DNA from 2 places in the Shewanella sp. cp20 genome. Region 2 is predicted to be linked to the other one. Evidence: predicted binding sites of a transcription regulator. Region 2 holds the regulator's gene; the other holds the start of a gene.

Region 1 (11,601 bases), on a different contig from region 2:
TGGTGACTCCATGATACCCAGATAATCCCCTCTACCAATCCGTCATAAGTCGAATAGTTGGCTGCGCTATTTCTGTGCAGCCAATGCATAGCCGCACCTATTTGGTGCATTTGTATTCAGCCCTAAGTGAGCCTGTATTACTAAGTTTATGAATGTTAAGGGTTTGTAATATTGGCCTGATGATTGAATTGCCTTTGGCATCAGCAAGAATACTAAGATGAGTCGGAGGCGGTAATGAAATTAATCAGCGCAATAATCAAGCCATTCAAACTCGATGATGTGCGAGAAGCCATTGCAGGGTTGGGGATTGAGGGGATGACGGTGACCGAGGTGAAGGGATTCGGACGTCAGAAAGGCCATACTGAGCTCTATCGTGGCGCCGAATACCAGGTAGATTTTCTGCCTAAGGTCAAACTGGATATCGCGACTAAGGCTGAAAATGTCGATCACCTTATCGAGTCCATCGTGGCGGCGGCGCACACGGGCAAGATAGGCGACGGCAAGATTTTTGTGACGGATCTCGATCAGGTGATCCGTATCCGTACCGGCGAACTCGATAACGAAGCACTTTAAGGGGGTAATTCCAATGGAAGAGTTAGTAAAATTAGGTGCGACAGTATCTGAGTTGAGGTTTGCGCTCGACACCTTTTATTTCTTGATCTCAGGCGCGCTGGTGATGTGGATGGCGGCGGGCTTTGCCATGTTGGAAGCGGGCCTGGTTCGCTCTAAGAACACCACAGAGATCTTAACCAAGAACGTCTGTCTCTATTCTATCGCCTGTATCATGTATCTGGTGGTGGGTTACAACATCATGTATGTGGATAACGCCGAGGGCGGCTGGTTACCTTCGTTCGCCAGTCTCATTGGTGCTCAGGCCAGTGATGCCGACCATGCGCTGGAGTCGGATTTCTTCTTCCAGGTGGTGTTTGTGGCGACGGCTATGTCTATCGTCTCTGGCGCCGTTGCCGAGCGTATGAAGCTGTGGGCCTTCCTGATCTTCTCTGTGGTGATGACAGGGCTTATCTATCCAATCGAGGGTAACTGGACCTGGGGCGGCGGTTTCCTCTCAGAGGCGGGATTTGTCGACTTTGCCGGCAGTGGCATAGTGCACATGGCGGGCGCAGCCGCGGCGATCTCAGGCGTCTTGTTGCTCGGCGCTCGTAAGGGCAAGTATGGCCCTAACGGTCAGGTTAACCCTATCCCAGGTTCAAACCTGCCTATGGCTACCCTAGGTATGTTCATTCTGTGGATGGGTTGGTTCGGCTTTAACGGTGGCTCTCAGCTACTGGTGTCTGATGCCGAAAATGCCTCGGCGGTGGCGAAGATCTTCGTCAACACCAACTCTGCAGCCGCGTTCGGCGCCGTCTCAGCCCTGGTGGTCTGTAAGATGGTATGGGGTAAGGCGGATCTGACCATGATCTTAAACGGCGCCTTGGCGGGCCTGGTGGCGATCACCGCCGATCCGCTGTCGCCTTCGCTGCCTCTGGCCGGGGTTATCGGCCTGGTAGCCGGTGGTCTGGTGGTCTTCTCTATCGTGATGTTCGATCGAATCAAGATTGACGATCCTGTCGGCGCGATTTCGGTACACGGTGTTGCCGGTCTGTTTGGTCTGGTGTTAGTGCCACTATCAAATGCCGATGCGACGCTGTTGGGTCAGCTCTATGGTGCGGCTGTTATCTTCGCCTGGGTGTTCTCGGCTTCTTTTGCGGCCTGGTATCTACTCAAGGTCACCATGGGTATCCGTGTCTCTGAAGAGGAAGAGTACAACGGCATGGACGCATCGGATTGTGGTATCGATGCCTATCCTGAGTTTGTCTCGCTCAAGAGCGCCAGCTGATACTCCTCTAGACTAGATAGTCTGATAAACAGGGTCCGTGCCTCATGGTGCGGACCCTGTTTTTTGTATTATGCTATCGACAGGGATGGTGTGAGGAGCGTTAACATGAAGCAGTCTCTCTGGGTATTGGTTTTGATGCTGATGTCGGCTCAGCTGCAGGCGGGCCAGGTGGTGGTGCGTAAGTCGAGTGAGCCTTTCGATGCCTTTGCCGTGCGCGATAAGGTGCAGCAGGATTTCGCGTGGCGAGAATCTTTGCGTATGCAGCAACAGATTAAGATATTACAGAGTCTCCCCCTGGGCTGTGTGATGTTTAAGCTGCCCTATGCCTACTATCGTTGTGGCGCGAATTTCTATCGTCCCTATCAGTATCGAGACGAGGGCACGGCTCCCATGCAGCTCTATATTCAGGTCGATCCGCCAGTTGCTCAGTGATTGTTAATATTTTGTAACGCTTTGCGTGGGGCAAAATGAAAAAGCCTACTTTATGATAGATCTTACGGTGCCCTCATCAGCGTAGGTTTAATATGAAAAGGCTATTTGAGTATAGGCGCGCTATGTTGTTGTTATGCTTCATAGTGAGCGGTTGTGCCAGCGGCCCGGGTAAGGAAACCCTCGCTAATATAGATCAATACTTTGCCGACGAAGAATTCACGGCGGTAGCGGTTCAAGTCACCCCAGATAAGCTGTTTGCATTGCCCACACAGGTAACTGTGGATCTGCGGCAAGATTATAAGCGTAGCCGAATGGCAAGGGACTATATTGCCGCCAACTTGTGGCTGGCTAATTACATCAATGCCGATAAGGGTGGCTTCAAGTACCGAGATAATCTGACCAAGATCCCCGCCGATACCTTTGATGCCAGGGCAGGTAACTGCCTGTCGCTGGTGCTGCTGAGTGCCTCGCTGGCCGATGCCTTAGGGGTCGATGTCGAGTTTCAAGAGGTCGAGGTTCCGCCCGTGTGGGATAAGGCCGGTGATTTCTATCTGGTGAATGGTCACATCAATCTGCGCCTCATTCCACGAGAGACGAGTGATACCTTCCTTGCCGACAAAAATGCGCTGCAGATCGATTTTCTGCCCGAACGTACCATGCGTGGCTACGCTAAGCGGCGTATCGATAGAACTACCGTCATGGCGATGTTCTATAACAATGTCGCGGCGGAGTCGCTGGTTGAGGGACGTTACGATCAGGCCTATGCCTACCTGAAACAGAGCCTCATGTTGAAGGCCGACTTTATACCCGCCTTGAATACTCTGGCAATTCTCTACCGCTACAAGGGGTTGGATGATAGGGCGGAGACCCTCTATAAGCTGGCGTTATCCCAAGACAGTGAGGATATGAATGCCCTGTTTAATTACAGTGTGCTGCTGGCCAGCCAAGACAGATTAGAGGAGTGGGCTGAGGTACATAAGACCCTGGAACTGGTCAGGATCCGTAATCCCTATTATTACTATGACATGGCGCAGCAGGCCTATTCAGAGCACGAGTACCAGACCGCGTTGGCCTGGTACAAACGCGCGGTGGAGAAGGCTGACTATCGCCATGAGTTTTACTTCGGTCTCTCCAGAGCCTATTGGGCCACGGGGGATGAGCGCAGGGCTAAGCTGAATATGCAAAAGGCCTTGTCCTTATCTGTGGATGAATATAACCAGCGACGCTATCAGGCCAAGTTGCAGGCGATGCAGTCGCATCAAGGTATTCATTAACCCTGTATTCATTAACTAAGGCATTTATTAACCAAGGTATTTATTAATTAAGGCATTTATTCACTAAGGTATTTTTTACCAAGGTATTCATAAATAAGGCGCCTGTGAGAGGCGTCTTTCATGTCATGCCTATCCTGGTTGAATGAAGCGATTTGAATCGCCAGCGAATACCGACACTATTTTAGCTCTACAGGCATCTTCTCAGGCTCTGGCGCTGAGTCGATGCTTCGGCTTTTCTCCTCAGCTTCCTCTCTGTCCAACTGGGCGATACCCAAGTCTATTTTTTCTGCAATGGCTTGGCTGTGACAGGCTATCTTGCGTGGAGCCGGCGCAAACAGGGGATGGCGAACCGTTGCCAGAAGGGTGTCGACTCTAAACTTGAGCTGTTCGCGGTAATATTCAAATATGCGCCCTTCCAAGATAATGGCTTCGACCCTTCCAGAAAACAGCATCATCACCTGGCTTTTCTGGCTGTTGGATTCGCCATATTGCGGGTTATTGAGTGCCATCTGGTAGAAGTCTTTACCTAAATATTGCGTCGCATTCTGAAATCCCATGACAGAGATCGCCGCCAGATCGGTGACTGAGTCGATGAGCAGTTTATTGCTGGCCAGAGTAAACACGCTGTTTTGGTAACTGATAAGGCTGCGGGTGTAGTAGAGGCCCGCTAGGTTCTCGGGGGCATTGATGAGGCAATCGACATTGCCGCTGGCGACCTGGCGGAACGCTCGCTTATTGGGGGATAGATGAATGTGTCCGATCGATAACGACTGCCTGGCTAACACCGCCGCGAGACGCTCATATTGAATCCCGCTCTGACCGTTGGCAAAGAAATAGGGGGGAATGGTGTTGCTGACCGCAAAGGAGATCTCTGTGTTAGCAGCGTGTGCCAGAAGCGGGTTTGAAAAAAGTATAAAACCAGATGCCAGCAGCAATTTTCTCATCGGGGCGATGGTTACCTCAACAGGGGCTGTTGCGCCATCTCGAGAGCCTCGGTGTCACTCTCTTATGACCTTTAATAATCTACTATAGATAGGCTTCTAGCCGATTTCCAGACAAATGTTAACAATTTGTTTTGTCTCTATCCGTTTATATCGCTGGCTTAGCTGGGAAAGTTTTAAATAAAAATAATAATTTAATCTTATATAACAGATGGTTATTTTTATATTTTTAATTTTATTAATGTTTGGTTGCAATAGCGGAGGATACTGGATAAATTGAAATCAGTAGTGCAATAGAGAGACCCTTATTTAATCCAGAGCCGGAGTGGAAAATAAATATCATGTATTATCAAACTGATGACGTTCGCATTAATAAAATTAAAGAGTTGTTACCCCCTGTCGCCATTCTTGAGCGATTTCCGGCAAGCGAAAATGCATCGGCAACAGTGTTTAACGCACGGCAGAATATACACAATATCCTTAAAAAAGAAGATGATCGTCTGTTAGTGATCATTGGCCCTTGTTCTATCCATGATCCTAAGGCGGCGCTTGAATACGGTGAGAGACTCGCCAAATTGCGTGAGCAATATAAGGATCAACTCGAGGTGGTGATGCGCGTCTATTTCGAGAAGCCGCGTACCACAGTGGGCTGGAAAGGCTTGATCAACGACCCTTACATGGATAACAGTTTTAAGTTGAACGATGGTTTGCGTACTGCGCGTAAACTGCTGTTAGATCTCAACGATTTAGGCGTGCCTACTGCGGGTGAATTCCTGGATATGATCACCCCACAATATGTGGCGGATCTCATGTGTTGGGGCGCAATTGGCGCTCGTACCACAGAGTCACAGGTACACAGAGAGTTGGCATCGGGCCTCTCTTGCCCCGTAGGTTTCAAGAATGGGACCGATGGCACCATCAAGGTCGCTATCGACGCGATCGGCGCGGCCAGTGCACCTCACCATTTTCTGTCGGTGACCAAGTATGGCCATTCGGCGATCGTCTCCACCAAGGGCAACCCCGATTGTCACATCATTCTGCGTGGAGGCAAGGAGCCTAACTATAGCGCCGAACACGTTCAGGCGATCAGTGAACAGCTGGCGAAGGCAAACCTGCCGCAAAATATCATGGTGGATTTTAGCCATGCCAATAGCAGTAAACAGTTCAAGCGTCAGATGCTGGTGGCCGAAGATGTGGCCAGTCAGGTAAGTGCCGGTGAGCGTGCGATTTTCGGCGTAATGGTCGAGAGTCACCTGGTCGAGGGACGTCAGGATTATATCGAAGGGCAACCTTTGTGTTACGGTCAGAGCATCACAGATGCCTGTATTGGTTGGGAAGATACCGAGACTTTGCTGGCACAGCTCAATCAGAGTGTGCTCGAACGTCGCGCTTAGTCTGGCCTTCATCTGCTGAGCTTGCTCAGCCGGGTGTCGACGAGAAACTAAAAAGGAAGCCAATTGGCTTCCTTTTTTGCATTCTGCTAGCCCGTTTATTTGGCTTGTTGTTTCACCAGATATTCATTGGCCTTAGCCAGACTGCCAAAAGACGATATTAAATTGTTTTGACCCTTTTGCTGAATTTCTGGGCTGTTCGATTCTGTCATCATCCATACCCAAGTTTGTACCAATGGCAGTGGAGGGTATTGCACGTCAGATGATTGTGGCATATCGGCTTCCTTTAAAAAATGGGGGTTATTCCCGCTCTGCTTTTGCTCGGCTTGAACTGCCTTAAGCTGATCTTGAGATTATCAAAATCTCCGGCAAGAGATAACAATAATTACCCCGTTGAAACATTAAAGTGATAATTATTCTCTCAAGAATAATGCTTTTTTCTGATTTTGCCATCATTTTGTCAATCTAAAGTCGTGCCAGGCTGTACAAACGAATGCTCCTAAAGTCTGATATTGGACAGCTTGCATAGGGCAAAATGCTAACCCCTTGGCAAAGCTGAACAATTGCGCTAGTGGCGGATGAGTCTACTAAGGTAAGATGGTGGATGTTATGGCTTTTATCTCGATTTCATCTAAATGCCATCCTCCCAATATTGATGCTAGCTGGAGTTGCCATGCGTCCCACGCTCTATTTTGATGGTCCTATCGATAAATTGAACTGGCAGGTCCTGAAACTGCTTTGGCCCTATCTATTGGAGTTCAAGGGGCGGGTGGTACTGGCGCTGGCCTGTCTGGTGGTGGCGAAAATGGCAAGCGTCGGTCTGCCTTTCGTGCTCAAACACCTGGTGGATACCCTGAGTGAGGCCTTGAGTGAGCAGATAATTGCGGTGCCCATCGCCCTGGTGCTGGCATACGGTAGTCTACGCCTGCTGAACACAGTGATCTCCGAGGTGAGAGACACGCTATTTGGTCGGGTTACCGAACGAGCGATAAGGCGTTTGGGCTTGTCTGTGTTTGATCATCTGCATCGGCTGGATCTCGCGTTTCACCTGGAACGGCGCACCGGCGGCCTGTCTCGAGATATAGAACGGGGCACCAGTGGGGTCAGCTTCTTGATGCGTTTCATGGTGTTCAACATAGTGCCGACCCTGCTCGAGATCGCACTGGTGGTGGGCATCTTGCTTTATAACTATGGCTGGGCGTTCGCCATCATTACGTTAAGCGCCGTCGTCGCTTATATCCTATTTTCCATCTTTGCCACCGAGTGGCGCACCGGCTTCGTGCGTGAGGCGGCTATGGCAGATTCTCAGTCCAATACCCGCGCCATCGACAGCCTGCTCAACTATGAGACGGTGAAGTATTTTAACAACGAGGCCTATGAGTCTGAGCAATATGATCAGGCCCTCGAGCGATGGGAGGTGGCCAAGCGTAAGAATCGACTCTCTCTGTTTGCCCTCAATGCCGGTCAGGCGTTGATCATCTCGCTGGCGATGACGCTGATGTTGGCATTGGCCGCGAGTCAGGTCAGTCAGGGAGCCATGACCATAGGTGACTTCGTGCTGATCAACGCCTTCATGATGCAGCTGTTTATGCCGCTGAATTTTTTAGGCTTTGTCTATCGCGAGATACGCGGCGCGCTGGCCAATATCGAGCGCATGTTTAGTCTGCTAGATAGAGTGCCAAAGATTGAGGATGCGCCCGACGCTAAGTCGCCCCAGATCACGCTGGGGAGCCTTAGGTTTGAGGGAGTCAGTTTTCGTTACGGCGACAGGCCTATCTTGTCCGATGTGAGTTTCGAGATCCCTGCTGGGCATAAGGTGGCGATTGTGGGGGATAGCGGCGCGGGTAAATCCACCATAGTGAAGCTGCTGTTTCGCTTCTATGAGGCGCAGCAGGGGGTTATCAGCATAGATGGGCATGATACTAAGGCGCTGACCCAACACGCGCTGCGTAGCGCCATTGCCATAGTGCCGCAAGATACCGTGTTGTTTAACGACTCCTTGCTGGAGAATATTCGTTATGGTCTGCCGGGGGCCAGCGATGAGCAAGTGAAGGAGGCGATAGAACTGGCCCATCTCTCTCATTTTGTCTCACAACTCAGCGAGGGTTGGCATACCAAGGTGGGCGAGCGCGGGCTAAAGCTATCCGGTGGCGAGAAGCAGAGGGTGGCGATCGCCAGGGCGATTCTTAAGGGCTCACCCCTATTGGTGTTCGACGAGGCGACCTCGTCTCTAGATAGTCATTCGGAGCAGGCGATCCTCAATGCCCTCAAGGAGATGGCCAAGGGGCATACCAGTCTGGTGATCGCCCACAGGCTGTCGACGGTCGTGGATGCCGACCAGATCTTGGTTCTAAGTCAGGGGAAGATCGTCGAGCGCGGCGATCATCAGAGCCTGCTGGCAGCCAATGGCCTCTACAAGAAGCTGTGGACGGTACAAAATCAACATTAATTGTAGGGGGTTAAGTATTCGTTCAGGTTTGATTTGCATAATATTTGTCAATAACAAACCTGTGGAGGCGGTCCCATGAAAAATATCCCTATACATGCAAGTATCGAAGGTCAGGCGCGGGTTGTGGATACCGATTGGCTAGCCATCATGGCGACCTTGAAAGAGCGGGGGCTGGAACAGGAGGAGTTGGTCACCGTTTATGCCCAACTTAGCTCCTACTTAAGGGTCACGACTCGGGGCCTGACGCTGGCGATGATACCAGCCTCGACCGTGATCGAGGGGCTGACTCGCGAGGTAAAACACTGCGCGAATGACTATGCGGGGATGTTATAGGGGGTTACTGCCTGAGTGGCAGGTAGAAAGATTAGGCTGACTTTGAGGTATTGACCGGTCTCCAGCCGTCGCAAAGGAGGCTGAGTTTGCTATTTTGCGGTTCATAAGGCGTAAGCCTAATGATCTCTCCCCCCTTGAAGCAGATAGTCTCACCTTCGATAACCGTTAATCGGTTGCAGTTTTGGCAGCTAACCGACAAGGGTTTACTTTTATTTCCCGCTCCAAAAAACGAATTACTCACCTGTGACTCTCCATGGCTGGGCTTGTTGCCAGCACCTGCTGCTAATCCATATATCGCTAATGTAATCAAGTTTAGTCTATAAAGCTAGCGCTATCTAGACTAATGTCTAATCCTTATTGGGTATTGCTTGAACTTGCACCATATTGGGTTTTTATCAGACTACTTGGGCCATCTTGGTGCAGGGAAAGGATAAATAAATTGTCATATTCATCCTCTCCCAATTGAGGTATCTCTGGTCCTCTCAGTGCCTTGATGATCAGTGGTACAGTATTGGAATGCCCCGCAATGACCACATTGCCTTCCTGCGCCATGACGCTATCGACGATAGCCGCTATATGCTTGTCCATCTCCCTGCCCGCGTCGATAACGATCAGAGGAATCCCTTTCGCGGCGATAAGCGGCGCCAAAGTTTCCTGGGTGCGCTTAAATTGTGTCGATATGGCCAGGGTGAGTGGGGTATCGGCCAGGCTCTCTACCAACGCTTGTGCCCTCAACTTGCCCGCGTCATTCAGGCTAGGGTCGCGACCTTGAGTGGCCTTTTCCCCATGACGTACCAAAATCACAGTCTTACTGGCAATTGCCGCATTGGCCTGGGCTATAGGCAGGTAACCTAATAGGGCGAGAAGCCCAAAGCTGATGAGTCGTAACATAAGCATCCCTATCTATTTTAACGAGTTGGCTAGCATATCCTATTTCGCTGAGTATGCCGATGACAGATTAATTGGGTCTTAGGGCTAAAGTTGTTTATAAAATGGACGATAATTATAGCTGAGGGTTAATTTAATTTGGTGAGCGAGGCGATTATGGAGATTCAAAATCACGGCGGAGCCGTATCTGCGGCGGCGCATAACAAGACAGATTCGACGACTAACCATGGTCAGCAAGTCTCCGAAGTGGCTAAGAACAAGACGGCCCTGGCGGCCAGTAAACAGTTGATGAATACGGCGATCCTGGAAGCGCAGCAAGATGTGAACCTGAGCGCAGGCAATGAGCCCATGCAGCTGCTCTACAAGGCAGCAATCGAGGCGATCAATGAGGAGCTGGCGCCCACTATGGGCGAGCACGCCATTGAGACGGCTGTGGCTCAAGGGGTCGATACCTCGCCCGAGGCGACGGCCGAGCGCATCGTTAGCTTTGCCACCCAGTTTTTTGCCATACACCAGGAGCAAAACAGTGGCATGTCGTTCGATGAACAGTTGAGCTCCTTCATGGACATTATCGGCGGGGCGATAGACCAAGGTTTCGATGAGGCCAAAGATATCCTCTCTGGGCTCAAGGTGCTTGAAGGTGACATCGAGGCTGGGGTCGACAAGACCTACGGCCTAGTACAGGAAGGGCTACAGGCATTCAGAGACAGTTTCAATCAGGAGCCTGAGCAAGAATAGCGTCTCTTTCGATACCATTTGACTAGGGCCTGTTGAACTTTGCTGTTTGTTTTTGCAGCAGTTTGAAGGTGGTTTATACAAGGCAGAGCCTGTGTCGTGTAGTTCTCTACACAAACTGGCGATAACGCCGTAGAAATGGCCTACAAACGCTGCCCAACGGGTTCATCTAAACGCGCGCTGCACTTTATGAAAGGCTTCCTGCCTTTCATCGCAGGCGGTCAGCGACGCTGTTAGAAATCGTTCCAGACGATTTATTTGTTGTTCGCCATTCACATAGAGTAACTATGCTTCATGGCTCTCGCCTCGCGCAAAACGCGTTTAGATTGAACAAAAATTAAACTTGAAAAATCAACAGGCCCTAGGATAAACCCCTTCATATAAGGGGTTTTTTGTTGTCTTGACTCGGATAGAAAATCTATGAATCATGGGAGTATCAGTGTCGATTGATGCCAGCAGAGGTGGCGATATGTGGGGAGAGGCAAAGGTTGTAGAGCGGATTGACTGGAGCGATCAGTTATTTACCTTGAAGCTGTCGGCGGATATCGGCGAGTTTATTGCTGGGCAATTTATCAAGTTGTCGTTGCATATCGACGATAAACGTGTCGCCCGGGCCTATTCTTTGGTCAATGCGCCCGATGCGCCGCTGCTCGAGGTGCTGGCAGTGAGTGTTGACGACGGGCTGCTTTCGCCTAAGCTCCAGGCCTTAGGGCCGGGGGATAGCGTCGATATTTCTACCAAGGCGGCGGGTTTCATGACGCTGGATGAGCTCCCTGAGCAGGGCAAACATCTGTGGTTTTTTGCCACGGGCACAGCAGTGGGCCCCTTTATCTCCATGATGAGAACCGCCGAGCCCTGGCAGAGATTTGAGCGTGTGATCTTAGTATATGGGGTGAGGTATCAAGACGATCTCGCCTATTTTCAGGAGCTTAAATCGTTCGAGGCGCAATACCCTGAGCAGTTTACCTTAGTCACCTCAGTGACCCGAGAGCCGGTGGAAGGGGCGCTGAGTTGCCGCATCACCCAAGGGGTAGAGAGCGGCGTGATAGAGCAGCAGGTTGGCCTCAGCCTAAGCGCACAAGATTCACAGGTGATGATCTGTGGTCATCCAGAGATGATAAAAGAACTCAATACCCTGTTGCAGTCCCGTGGCCTGGCTAAAAATCTTCGCCGCGCGCCAGGACAGATCACCGTCGAGAAATATTGGTAGAGGAAGCGAGATGCAATTACTGTTTTCTGACGCATCACCCTACGCAAGAACCGTGCGTGTCGTCATCGCACAGTTTGCCATCAGGGGGATCGAGCCGGTAGCGGTGAACCC
Region 2 (11,601 bases):
GGGCTTGTCGAGTCGCTAGCCCATCTTGGCCAGCCGTCGCTTTGCCGTGCTTTTCTTCATGCTCATCTGACGAAGCACTCTCTTGCTCAAGCTCCTCTCGCTCAAGCTCCTCTAGCTCGGGTTCCGAGAGCAGCAGCGAAAAATAATCGAAAACCGCATCGTCAGCCGAGTTTGACATGAGCAAACTCCTTGGTCAGCAGATGATCCAGCAATCTGTCATAGGCCTTCACGCCGCGAGAATGGCTGGCATAATGCGACGCCGGCAAGTGCGCCAGGCTGGCATCACGAAACTTGGTGTCGACCGGGATAACATCTGGCCAAAGCACATCACCATACTCCTCCCCCAGCTGCTGTAAGGCGGCTGGCGACGCCTTGGTGCGTCTGTCATACATGGTCGGAATAATGGTGTAACTGTAGTTGGTATTCTTAGAGCGTCCCATGAGTGTCATGGTTTTGACCATACGGTCTAGCCCCTTTATCGCCAAGAACTCTGTCTGTACCGGAATGATAATGTGTTCGCTGGCGGCAAGCGCATTGACCATCAGCACCCCTAATACCGGCGGGCAATCGATGAGGGCGACATCATAATGCTCATCGACTAAGCTAAGCAGGCGCTTAAGGATCAAGCCCATCCCTTCCTGATGACCGAGAGAGCGATCCAGCGTCGCCAGGGCCATGGTGGCGGGCAGCAAATCGATACCTTCAACCTTAGTAGGCACAATATGGGCAAGCACCTGCTCTTGTGTCAGGCTCTTGTGCTTCAAAAACAGATCATAGAGTGAGGCGGGCACCTCTTCGGAATCTATCCCCAGATAGTAGCCCAGGGACGCATGGGGATCTGTGTCTATCATCAAGACTCGCTTGCCCCGCTTAGCCATGGCGCCTGCTAGGCTCGCCACTGTGGTCGTCTTGCCCACGCCCCCTTTTTGATTTGCTATGGTCCAGATCTTCAAGTAAAACCCCTTAAATCGCCGCGCGTATCGCCATCAGGCTATTGTTTTAATTATCTTCGCGAGTCGTGACTCGAATGCCGCCATGGGGCAGGCTAATTACTTTAACACCATCTTTATCTTCTGACAGCTTAACCGCTTGAGATGGCCCCTGGCCACTCTGTTGCGCCTTATCAGTGGTACTTGCCACCTTTTGCTCGGACTGAGATGGCGCTTCCATAGGTAATAGAGGCGTTAACTCGTCCTGGCCATCAAGCGGTAGGCTTTTTGGCTCATGTCTGGCAATCGACTCGGGCACCTCTGGGCCAATCTCCACCCTCACCTGGCTGCCAGGTTCCGCCTGCTTGATGATAGATTGAGTAAATTCAGGATTATTCTCCATCCAATCGGCCAAGGCCTCGGCCTGCTCGTCGGGCACCATCAAGAGCACCTGGGTCTTCTCGAGCTGAGCTATCTTATCCTCGAGCAGCCCATTCTTATGCCTTAGGTCGAGATAGAGTGAGCCAGTGACTAGACTGCTAACCAACAAGAGAAAAAACAGCAACAGCACAGTGGTGCTGACGCCCTGGCGCTGCCTAGCCACGTCCACTCTCGCGTATGATGGCCTCGGCCATATCATCGAGCGCTATCGATTGACTCGAGATCCCGGCGGCGGTTACCGCCTGCGGCATACCGTAGACCACGCAGCTGGCTTCATCCTGGGCCCAGATGGTTGCACCGACGTTTTTAAGCATCCGCGCCCCTTCGCGACCGTCGGCGCCCATGCCGGTCAATACCACGGCCAGCGTCTCGCCACCGCTCAACTTAGAGGCCGAGGCAAAGGTAATATCGACACAGGGCTTGTAGTTCATATCCGCACTGCCAGCCACGATCTTAATGCGTCCATAGGTGCCGCCGCGTTCAAGCATCATCTGCATCCCGCCGGGTGCCAAATAAGCGCAGCCCGCCCTGAGTTGATCGCCATTCTGCGCCTCTTTCACTTCGATGGCGCACAGGCCTTTAAGCGAGCCGCGAAAGCTGGGGTAAAGGCCGCCGGCATATGCTGGATCAACAAGATGGGATGAGGATAATTAGCCGGTAGCTTAGTCAAGATACGCTGCAGCGCGACGGGGCCACCGGTCGAGGTACCGATCAGCAACAGCTTATATTTCTTACCACTGGCTCTGGGAAGCGGCGCACTCGGGCGCGAAGCCGGACGTTGTGGCTGAGCGCTCTCTCTAGACGGTGCAGTCCCTGTCGTGGCTGTAGGCTTTGGCGGTACACTTCGAGGCAGTATAGGACGAAACACCCGGCGACGGCCCAATGCCTTGATACGCTGCTGCAATAAAGAGATCGCCTCATCTTTATTGGTGGCGATATCTTCAAATCGTTTAGGAAGAAAATCTAATGCACCGGCCTCCAAGGCATCCAGCGTCGCCTTGGCGCCATCATGGGTGAGAGATGAGAACATCAAAATGGGCGTCGGACACTTCGCCATGATCTCACGCACGGCACTGATACCATCCATCACAGGCATCTCGATATCCATGGTGATCACCTGTGGCTTTAACTGCTGCGCCAGCTTAACCGCTTCGGCACCATTGGAAGCAGTACCTATGACCTCTAAATCCGCATCCTTGGTGACAATCTCACTGACTCGACGACGAAAAAAGCTTGAATCATCGACAACTAATACTTTTATGGCCATTCAATTTCCTATCTACAGCAGGATCCTTGCCGAAACAAGGCGTGACGCCTTAGGCATCACGCCGATCCGCTAGCTCGCTGTACCACTAACTGCTATTTCTTATTCTTGGCGTAATGTTTCAATAAGCCGGGTACATCTAATATCAATGCGATGCCACCATCTGAGGTAATCGTGGCGCCGGCCATGCCTGGGGTGCCATGTAGCAGGGTGCCCAGCGGCTTGATCACCACTTCTTCCTGACCAATCAAGGAGTCAACCACGAAACCTATCTGCATGGTACCAAGCTGTACGATCACCACGTGACCATGCTGCTTATCGCCATGCTTGAAGCTCGCGGCCTTGCGGCTCAGCCAATGCTCCAGATAGAAGAGCGGTACGGCTTTTTCTCGCACTATCACGGTTAACTGGCCATCGACAATATTGGTCTTGGTCAGATCCAGATGGAAGATCTCGCTGACACTGGACAGCGGCAAGGCAAACACCTGCTGTGCAACTTCCACCATCAGGGTCGGCATAATCGCCAGGGTCAGCGGCACCTTGATCTCCAGGCAAGTTCCCTTACCTTTCAGGGAATCGATATGCACTGTACCGTTTAGCTGAGTAATGCGCGTCTTCACCACGTCCATGCCAACGCCACGACCCGAGATGTCAGAGATCTCTACCTTAGTGGAGAAGCCTGGAGCGAAGATCAGGTTATAGGCCTCTTCGTCAGACATTCGCGCCGCGGCATCTTCATCCAGAACACCACGCGTTATGGCGATCTGCTTGAGTTTATCGGGATCCATCCCCGCGCCATCGTCTTCAATTTTGAGCAAGATATGATCCCCTTCCTGACTGGCAGAAAGGGTGATGGTACCTGTGCGTGACTTGCCGTTGGCTTCACGCTCGTCGGGCATCTCGATACCATGATCGACCGAGTTGCGCACCAGGTGAACCAAAGGATCGGCAAGGGCTTCAACCAAGTTCTTATCCAGATCCGTGTCTTCGCCTATCATACGAAGATCGATCTCTTTATTCAGGCTGCGGGCCAAGTCACGAACCACACGCGGGAAGCGACCAAATACCTTCTTGATCGGCTGCATGCGGGTCTTCATCACAGCGCCCTGCAGATCGGCAGTCACCAGATCTAGGTTGGCCAGGGCCTTAGACATGTCCTCGTCATCGCGAGAGATCCCCAGGCTAAGCAGACGATTACGCACCAGTACCAGCTCACCGACCATGTTCATGATCTGATCGAGACGCGCGGTATCGACACGTACTGTGGTTTCCGCCTGCGGCATGTTAGCGGCTGGCGCCTTGGCCGCGGCCTTCTCCTTCACCACAGGTTTAGGCGCAGGCGCCTCAACGGGCTGTGCCTTAACACTCGATTGCGCAGGAGTTGTCACTTTAGGTGCGGAGACCTCTGGCGCCTTAGGGGCCGCCTGAGTCGCAGGCTTGCTGGTCTCGCTGCCAGGACCGGCACCGGTCCCATGCAGCTCATCTAGCAGCTTTTCAAATTCATCGTCGGTGATCTCATCGGCATCCACCGGCGGCGAGCTAGGCTCTGGCACCTTGGCAATTGGTGCTGAGGGCGCCTGGAATTTACCCGAACCGTGAAGTTCATCGAGGAGTGACTCGAACTCATCGTCGGTGATGTCGTCACTGTCGTTGGCCTGAACCGGCGCGCTAGCCGCAGCGCTGGCACCCGAAGGCCCTTTTCCGCTGCCGTGAAGCGCATCGAGCAGGGCTTCGAATTCAGACTCATCTATCTCATCGATATCGCCTTCACCGGCAATGGAGGTCACGGGATCATTGCTTACCGGCTCGTCAAACAACTCGACATTGTCATCGAGCGGGGTATCAAACAGCTCGATACCGTCATCGGCCTGTGCATCAGCAGGCGCTTCATCCGGCTGTTCAGAGGCAAGCGTCTCGCCAGCGCCGCCCATTTCCGACGGTAATAAGCCACCAGAGCTCAATAATTTAAGGTTAGCCAACAGGGCATCATCGGCTGGGCTTTGCTCGACACCCGCCTGGGTCTCGGCAAACATAGAATTGATGGTGTCGACGGCCTGTAAAATGATATCCATCAGTTCGGCGGAGACACTGCGTTTCCCTGTGCGTAGCAGGTCGAAGGTATTTTCCGCTTCATGACAGACATCCACCATGGGCGTCAGACTCAAGAAGCCTGCGCCACCTTTAACGGTGTGGAATCCACGGAAGATGGCATTGAGTAGTTCGGTGTCGTCGGGGTTATTCTCTAACGCCACCAGCTGTTCAGAGAGAAGCTCAAGGATCTCACCCGCTTCAATCAAAAAGTCCTGCAGTATCTCTTCATCAACATCAAAGGACATTCATATGACTCCTACTTAGAAACCTAGACTCGACAGCAAGTCATCGACTTCATCTTGCCCTGTCACGACATCATCACGCTGATCAGCGTTCATAATAGGACCTTCAGGTTCGACGCACTTCTCTGATGCTTGGGGTTTATCCGTTGCGGGCTGCTCGCCAAATACGGTTAACATGGAGACCAGGTTACTCTCCACCTCTCGTACCAGCTCGATCACCCTGCGGATCATCTGCCCGGTCAAATCTTGGAAGTCCTGGGCCAGCAATATGTTATTGAGTAACTCTTTCAAACGGTTGGAATCGGATTCGCTGCGTTCGATAAACTGCTGAACGTCATGGCATAGCGCCTTAAATTCGTGCAGCTGAATATCGCGTCTCATCAGACGATCCCAGGAGGGCTTTACGGCCTGTACGTTTGTGGTTAGCGCATCTGCAAGCGGCAGAGATTCTTCGACGGCGTCCATGGTCTTGTTGGCCGCCTGCTCCGTCATGTCGATGACATAATTGAGGCGCTCTTTGGCATCGGGAATTTCGCTATTGGCCAGCTCCACGAGGCGACCGTCCACCTGAAAATCCACTATCGCACTGTGAAGCTGACGGGTAAGGCGACCCACCTCGTCAAACAGCTCTTTCTGAATCGGGCTGGCGATGTCGCGAATTAGCTCATCGGCCTGCTCTTGTTGGCCAGTCTCGAGTAGATCAACGAGTTGCTTGGCCTGTGCTAAATTGATCAGCCCTGAAGTTTCTGCCTGCATAGCTCAACCTTGATTAACCGAGTCGTTCGAAAATTTTGTCTAACTTCTCTTTCAATGTCGCCGCAGTAAAAGGTTTCACCACATAGCCATTCACACCGGCCTGGGCCGCTGCGATGATCTGTTCCCTTTTCGCTTCCGCAGTCACCATCAACACAGGAATGTGTTTCAGGTTGTCATCGGCGCGGATAGCCTTTAATAGGTCGATACCCTGCATCCCAGGCATATTCCAATCGGTTACGACAAAATCAAAATCGCCTTTTTGCAACATAGGCAAGGCTGTCGAACCGTCATCTGCTTCCTGAGTGTTATTAAAACCCAAGTCTCTCAACAAGTTCTTGATGATGCGTCTCATTGTTGAGAAATCGTCAACAACGAGAATCTTCATATTCTTGTCCAAGGTTTCCTCCGCGGAGCTGTTTTTATATTGCTCATGTAATCGTTATATTTTGGTCCAATGCTTGAGTTTCGCTTTGAGTCTGAGCATCGCCTGGCTGTGTATCTGGCTTACTCGGGATTCGCTGACATCAAGTACGGCACCGATCTCTTTTAAATTTAATGCTTCGTCATAATATAACGACAAAACTAATCCATCTCTTTCTGGCAGTAATTTAATCGCTTCTACGAGGGCCTCATGAAACTGTGTCTCTGCCAGAGATTCAAATGCGTCGTCCTGGTGATCATCTTCCTGTCTTACTACATCGACCGATACACCAAGATCTTCAATTCCAACTACTTTCCCGACTGAAACATCATTAAGAATATGATGGTACTCATCGAGCGGCATATCAAGTCGATCCGCAATTTCATTATCTTTTGCGTCACGTCCAAGTTCTTGTTCTAGCTCGTCAATCACCTGTGCTATGCGGCGTTGATTGCGGTGAACCGACCTGGGTACCCAGTCGCCACGGCGGATTTCGTCGAGCATAGAGCCACGAATGCGTATTCCGGCAAAAGTTTCAAACTTAGCCCCCTTGCTGCCGTCGAACTTGGCCGAGGCTTCGAGCAGGCCCATCATACCTGCTTGTAACAAATCATCCAATTGCACCGAGGCGGGCAGACGAGCAAGTAAATGGTGAGCAATCCTTTTAACCAACGGTGCATACTGTTCGACAATAGAAGCTTTGTTATCTAAACAAGTATACGCAGCGGCTTTACTCACTCGTACGATCCTCTTGATATTCTGGGCGTTGTACCAAACGTTCCACAAAGAACTCTAGGTGGCCGCCCGGCTGTTGTGGCACTGGCCAGCTAATGATCTTATTAGCCAAACCATGATAAGCAATCGACGCCGGCGACTTAGGAAACGCCTCGACGATCAGCTTTTGTTTACGAACTGACTTGCGAAGGTTTTCATCGAAGGGGATAGTCGCAACCAGCTCCAGAGCCACGTCGAGAAAACGGTCGGTTACCTTGCTAAGTTTAGCAAACAACTCCATCCCTTCTCGCAAACTTCTGACCATGTTGGCCACAATCTTAAATCTGAATACGCCGTGCTCGCGGCTCAGAATCTTAATTAAAGCATAGGCATCGGTAATAGAGGTCGGCTCATCACAGACCACGACCAAGACATCTTGCGAGGCGCGAGAGAAGCTGAGCACCATGTCCGAGATACCGGCAGCGGTATCCACGACCAGGATATCAAACTGGGTCTTCATCTCACTGAAGGCACGGATTAGGCCGGCATGCTGCGCAGGTGTCAGCTCCACCATGGCCTGGGTACCGGAAGTCGCAGGAATAATACCAATTCCCTTAGGACCACGAACGATGATCTCGTCAAGGTCGGCCTCACCGGATAATACGTGGGACAGATTGCGCTCAGCCCTTAGGCCCAACATGACATCGACGTTGGCTAGACCCAAGTCGGCATCGAGCACAAGCACTCGCTTGCCCTTCTCGGCCAGGGAGACGGCGGTGTTGATCGATACGCTAGTTTTACCTACGCCACCTTTACCACCGGTTACGGCAATTACTTTTACTTTTTCGTTATATGGTTGATTCATCATACGTAAACCGCTTGCTTGATCCCGACTCATTATATTACTCAAATGCGTAGGCCTGTTCATATGACCTTTCGTTATTCTGTATTGGTTGCACTTTCTTTTCGAGTACCGACAGGGCCTTGTTGGCTAAGGCTAAGGTGTCGGCCACTTGCATATCTTCTGGCACTCGCTGGCCATCGGTGACATAACTCAAGGGTAATCCACTTTGAATCAACACACTCAATGCTGGCGCCAAGGCCACCGATTCATCTAATTTGGTCAAAATCGCACCGGATAATGGAATCCGAGTAAACTGCGCGACGGCATCTTCAAGCACTCTTCTTTGACTTGTAGATGACAGTACCAGATAACTGCGAATAGGTAATCTGCTATTTGCAGTTAAATTATCAAGTTGCTGGAACAATCTCACATCTCTTTGTCCCATGCCCGCCGTATCTATCAATACTAGCTTGCGATTGCGGAACTGATAAAGAATTTGTTCCAACTCATTGAGATCATGAGCTTGCTTGACCGGACACCCCATTATTTTGCCATAGGTTGCCAGCTGCTCATAGGCTCCAATGCGATAATGATCGGTTGTAATTAATGCAACTTGATCTGAACCATGTTGCGCGGCGAATCGAGCGGCTAATTTTGCGACACTCGTCGTCTTGCCGACACCGGTCGGACCGACAAAGGCAACCACGCCGCCCTGACGGACAATATCATCCCCCTGGTTGTCGAGCATGTTTGCCAGGCTACGCGGCAGCGCCTTCACCAGATCTGCTGGCACATAGTGTTCGCTCAAGGCCGACAATTTAGCGGCAACCTCAGGACTAAACTCGGCGTCGAGCAGACGACTCTCTAACATGGCACCGACAGGATCCAGGCGGCTCTTCTGCTCGGTCAGCAGTGAGGTCACCTGATGGGTCAGCAGGTTACGCAGGGAGGCCAGCTCCTCACGCATGGATTCAATCTCGCTGCTGGCCGCGCCGCTCTTTTCACGCTTAGAACGATTGAGAACAGGGCTCTCCTGGTGACTGATTGCAGGGGCCTCCTCTTTAGGCGCCTTCAATCCTTGGGCCCAGGCGGGCATCTCGAGTGCTTCATTTGACTGACTTAACTGCTGACTGACGCGATTTTGTTGACGCTCAAGCAGGGCCTGCAGCGAATCGACCACGGGTGATGGTTGTTTTTTTGACTCTGCCTTGATGGGTTGGCGACCGATAGACACCTTCTCTTCGGCAAGGTCTAGAAAGCTGGGTGACAGGGGCGCGGCATCGCTTGATTTGGCCACGCTTGGCTTAGGCTCGTCGTAGTCGACCGCGGCCACAATCTCTATGCCGCCGGTGACTTTTTTATTGGACATGATCACCGCATCCGAGCCTAAAGTCTCTTTTACCTGGGCCAATGCAGAGCGCATATCTTTTGCCAAAAAACGTTTAATTTTCAATTAAATACCCTCTACTGGCCGACCGCCGATACGATGCGAATTTGTTTCTCATCGGGTACCTCTTGGTAAGAGATCACCCTTAGATTTGGAATCGTATGTTTAACAAAACGCGACAGCGTCGAACGTAACATACCCGAAGTCAGTAGGATGGCTGGCTGACCCACCATCTCCTGACGCTGGGATGCGTCGAGTAACGACTTTTGCATCCTCTCGGCAAGGCTAGGTTCGATATTCGGCCCCTCGCCTCCCGTTGCCTGCATAGACTGATGCAACATCTGTTCCAATTCCGGCGCCAAAGTAATGACAGGAATTTCCGGCTCTGGCCCGCTTATTTCTTGTACAATCATGCGTTTAAGCGCAATACGTACGGCGGCGGTGAGCACCTCGGTATCGTTACTCTTAGGCCCGTACTCGAGTAGCGTCTGAACGATTGTCTTAAGATCGCGAATGGAGACGCCTTCATTAAGCAGGTTCTGCATCACCTTGACCACAGTGCCCAGCGGCAAGACATCGGGAATAAAGCCGCTGACCAGCTTAGGCGAATGCTTGGCCAGCATATCCATCAGCTGCTGCACCTCTTCGTAACCCAGCAGCTTAGAGGCGTTGTTGGTCAATAACTGACTCAGGTGAGTGGCCACTACCGTGGCGGCATCAACGACCGTATAGCCTAAGGTCTGAGCGTGTTCTCTTAGCTCGGGTGCTATCCATACCGCCTCGAGTCCGAAGGCCGGGTCTGTGGTCTCTACACCATCCAGCTTGCCGTAGACCTGGCCAGGGTTGATGGCCAGCTCACAATCGTGACGAATATCCGCCTCGCCGGAGGCCACTCCCATCAGCGAGATGCGATAGGTGTTTGGCGCAAGGTCTAAGTTATCGCGAATATGCACCGCGGGTACCAGGAAGCCCAGCTCCTGAGACAGCTTCTTACGCACGCCCTTGATGCGGCCGAGTAGCTCACCACCCTGGCCCTTGTCCACCAGAGGGATCAGACGATAGCCCACCTCCAGGCCTATGGTATCGACCTGCTGCACATCATCCCAGCTAAGCTCTTTGGGCTTGGCATCACCCGGGGTTGCCGGCGAGGTCTTGGCGATCTCCAGGGCACGCTGCCTATCGAGATCTTTCTTACGATGCAGAAAATAGGCGCCCGCTGCGGTAATGATGCCGAAGGTTAAGAAGGCAAAATGGGGCATACCAGGCACGATACCCATGATCAGCAGCACGCCGGCGGCGATGGCCAGTGATTTGGGATTGTCGAACATCTGACTCATCACCATCTGACCCATGTCGCCAGATTCGTTTTGACGAGTCACCATCAAGGCCGCGGCGATGGAGAGCAAGAGGCCAGGGATCTGCGCCACCAAGCCATCACCGATAGTCAGCAGGGTGTAGATCTCGACCGCAGAGGAGAAGTCCAGGCCGTGCTGCGCCATACCTATGACGAAACCACCCAGGATGTTGATCACCAGAATCATGATACCCGCGATGGCATCCCCTTTTACAAACTTAGAGGCACCGTCCATCGCGCCGTAGAAGTCGGCTTCCTTGGTCACTTCGGCGCGGCGAATACGCGCCTGATCTTGGTTGAGGACCCCGGCGTTAAGGTCGGCATCGATAGCCATCTGCTTACCAGGCATGGCATCCAGGGTAAAGCGGGCACTCACCTCTGAGATACGTCCTGCACCCTTGGTCACCACGGCGAAGTTAATGATGATCAGGATAAGAAACACCACCAGACCCACGGCATAGTTACCGCCAATCACCACTGAGCCGAAGGCCTCGATCACCTTACCCGCGGCATCACCACCGTTATGCCCCTCGAGCAGTACGATACGGGTCGAGGCGACGTTAAGCGCCAAACGCAGCAGGGTGGCGACAAGCAGAACCGTTGGGAAAGCGGCAAAGTCTAAGGGTCGGTCGGTATAGATGGCGACCAGCAGGACGACCAGCGCTAGGGCGATATTAAAGGAGAACAGGATATCCAGCAGAAAGGCCGGCATGGGCAAGACGATCATCGCCAGCGCCGCAAGTACCAAGATAGGTGTGCCTATCCCTTTAAAGTTGGCGGGTTTTACCTGTTTTAGTTGACCTAAGCTTGCTTTCAAATCCATCAATCTAGCGCCTGAACTTTGACATCTAGCTAGGATTCAGCAAAAAGTACGCCAACTTAAGGCGCTCTCGGCGAGCTTGAACACAAGTGAATAACATTCGCTCAAACAACAGACCATGCTATGAGCAGCAAGGCGAGAACCTTCGTGAACTTTAGTACTTTAACTCGTCGGGGATAGGCTGATTGACTGGGATAGGCGTTGGCCGCTTACCGCCTTTTTGCTGATACTGACGCAGCTGGAAGACATAGGCCAGTACCTGTGCAACTGCAGTAAACAGGCCCTCGGGGATCTCCTGATCTATCTTGGTGGTGTGATAGATGGCCCTTGCCAGTGGC

What was found. Region 2 encodes FliA, which starts transcription of late flagellar genes. Its sites were predicted from a motif close to CTAAAGNTNNNNNNNNNNNNGCCGATA; they were not measured.
Region 1: the regulator FliA is predicted to act here: its motif matches at 9,633-9,659, upstream of DB48_RS10220 (DUF5610 domain-containing protein).

Annotation. Positions count from the first base shown of each region.
Region 1 covers NZ_JPII01000027.1:140,817-152,417, forward strand. Annotated here, with positions in the region: gene DB48_RS10175 (P-II family nitrogen regulator) at 235-573, shown strand; gene DB48_RS10180 (ammonium transporter) at 587-1,837, shown strand; gene DB48_RS10185 (hypothetical protein) at 1,943-2,269, shown strand; gene DB48_RS10190 (tetratricopeptide repeat protein) at 2,392-3,543, shown strand; gene DB48_RS10195 (substrate-binding periplasmic protein) at 3,720-4,487, opposite strand; gene aroG (3-deoxy-7-phosphoheptulonate synthase AroG) at 4,826-5,878, shown strand; gene DB48_RS20290 (hypothetical protein) at 5,974-6,150, opposite strand; gene DB48_RS10205 (ABCB family ABC transporter ATP-binding protein/permease) at 6,549-8,324, shown strand; gene DB48_RS10210 (hypothetical protein) at 8,400-8,657, shown strand; gene DB48_RS10215 (phosphoglycerate mutase family protein) at 9,012-9,548, opposite strand; gene DB48_RS10220 (DUF5610 domain-containing protein) at 9,702-10,283, shown strand; gene DB48_RS10225 (ferredoxin--NADP reductase) at 10,750-11,490, shown strand; gene DB48_RS10230 (glutathione S-transferase N-terminal domain-containing protein) at 11,501-11,601, shown strand, end outside.
Region 2 covers NZ_JPII01000030.1:88,625-100,225, reverse strand. Annotated here, with positions in the region: gene DB48_RS12795 (chemotaxis protein CheW) at 1-178, opposite strand, end outside; gene DB48_RS12790 (ParA family protein) at 162-953, opposite strand; gene DB48_RS12785 (hypothetical protein) at 1,000-1,533, opposite strand; partial or broken gene DB48_RS20630 (chemotaxis protein CheB) at 1,526-2,025, opposite strand; partial or broken gene DB48_RS20625 (response regulator) at 2,221-2,637, opposite strand; gene DB48_RS12775 (chemotaxis protein CheA) at 2,730-4,970, opposite strand; gene DB48_RS12770 (protein phosphatase CheZ) at 4,986-5,723, opposite strand; gene cheY (chemotaxis response regulator CheY) at 5,737-6,120, opposite strand; gene DB48_RS12760 (RNA polymerase sigma factor FliA) at 6,163-6,882, opposite strand; gene DB48_RS12755 (MinD/ParA family protein) at 6,875-7,756, opposite strand; gene flhF (flagellar biosynthesis protein FlhF) at 7,761-9,155, opposite strand; gene flhA (flagellar biosynthesis protein FlhA) at 9,167-11,266, opposite strand; gene flhB (flagellar biosynthesis protein FlhB) at 11,418-11,601, opposite strand, start outside.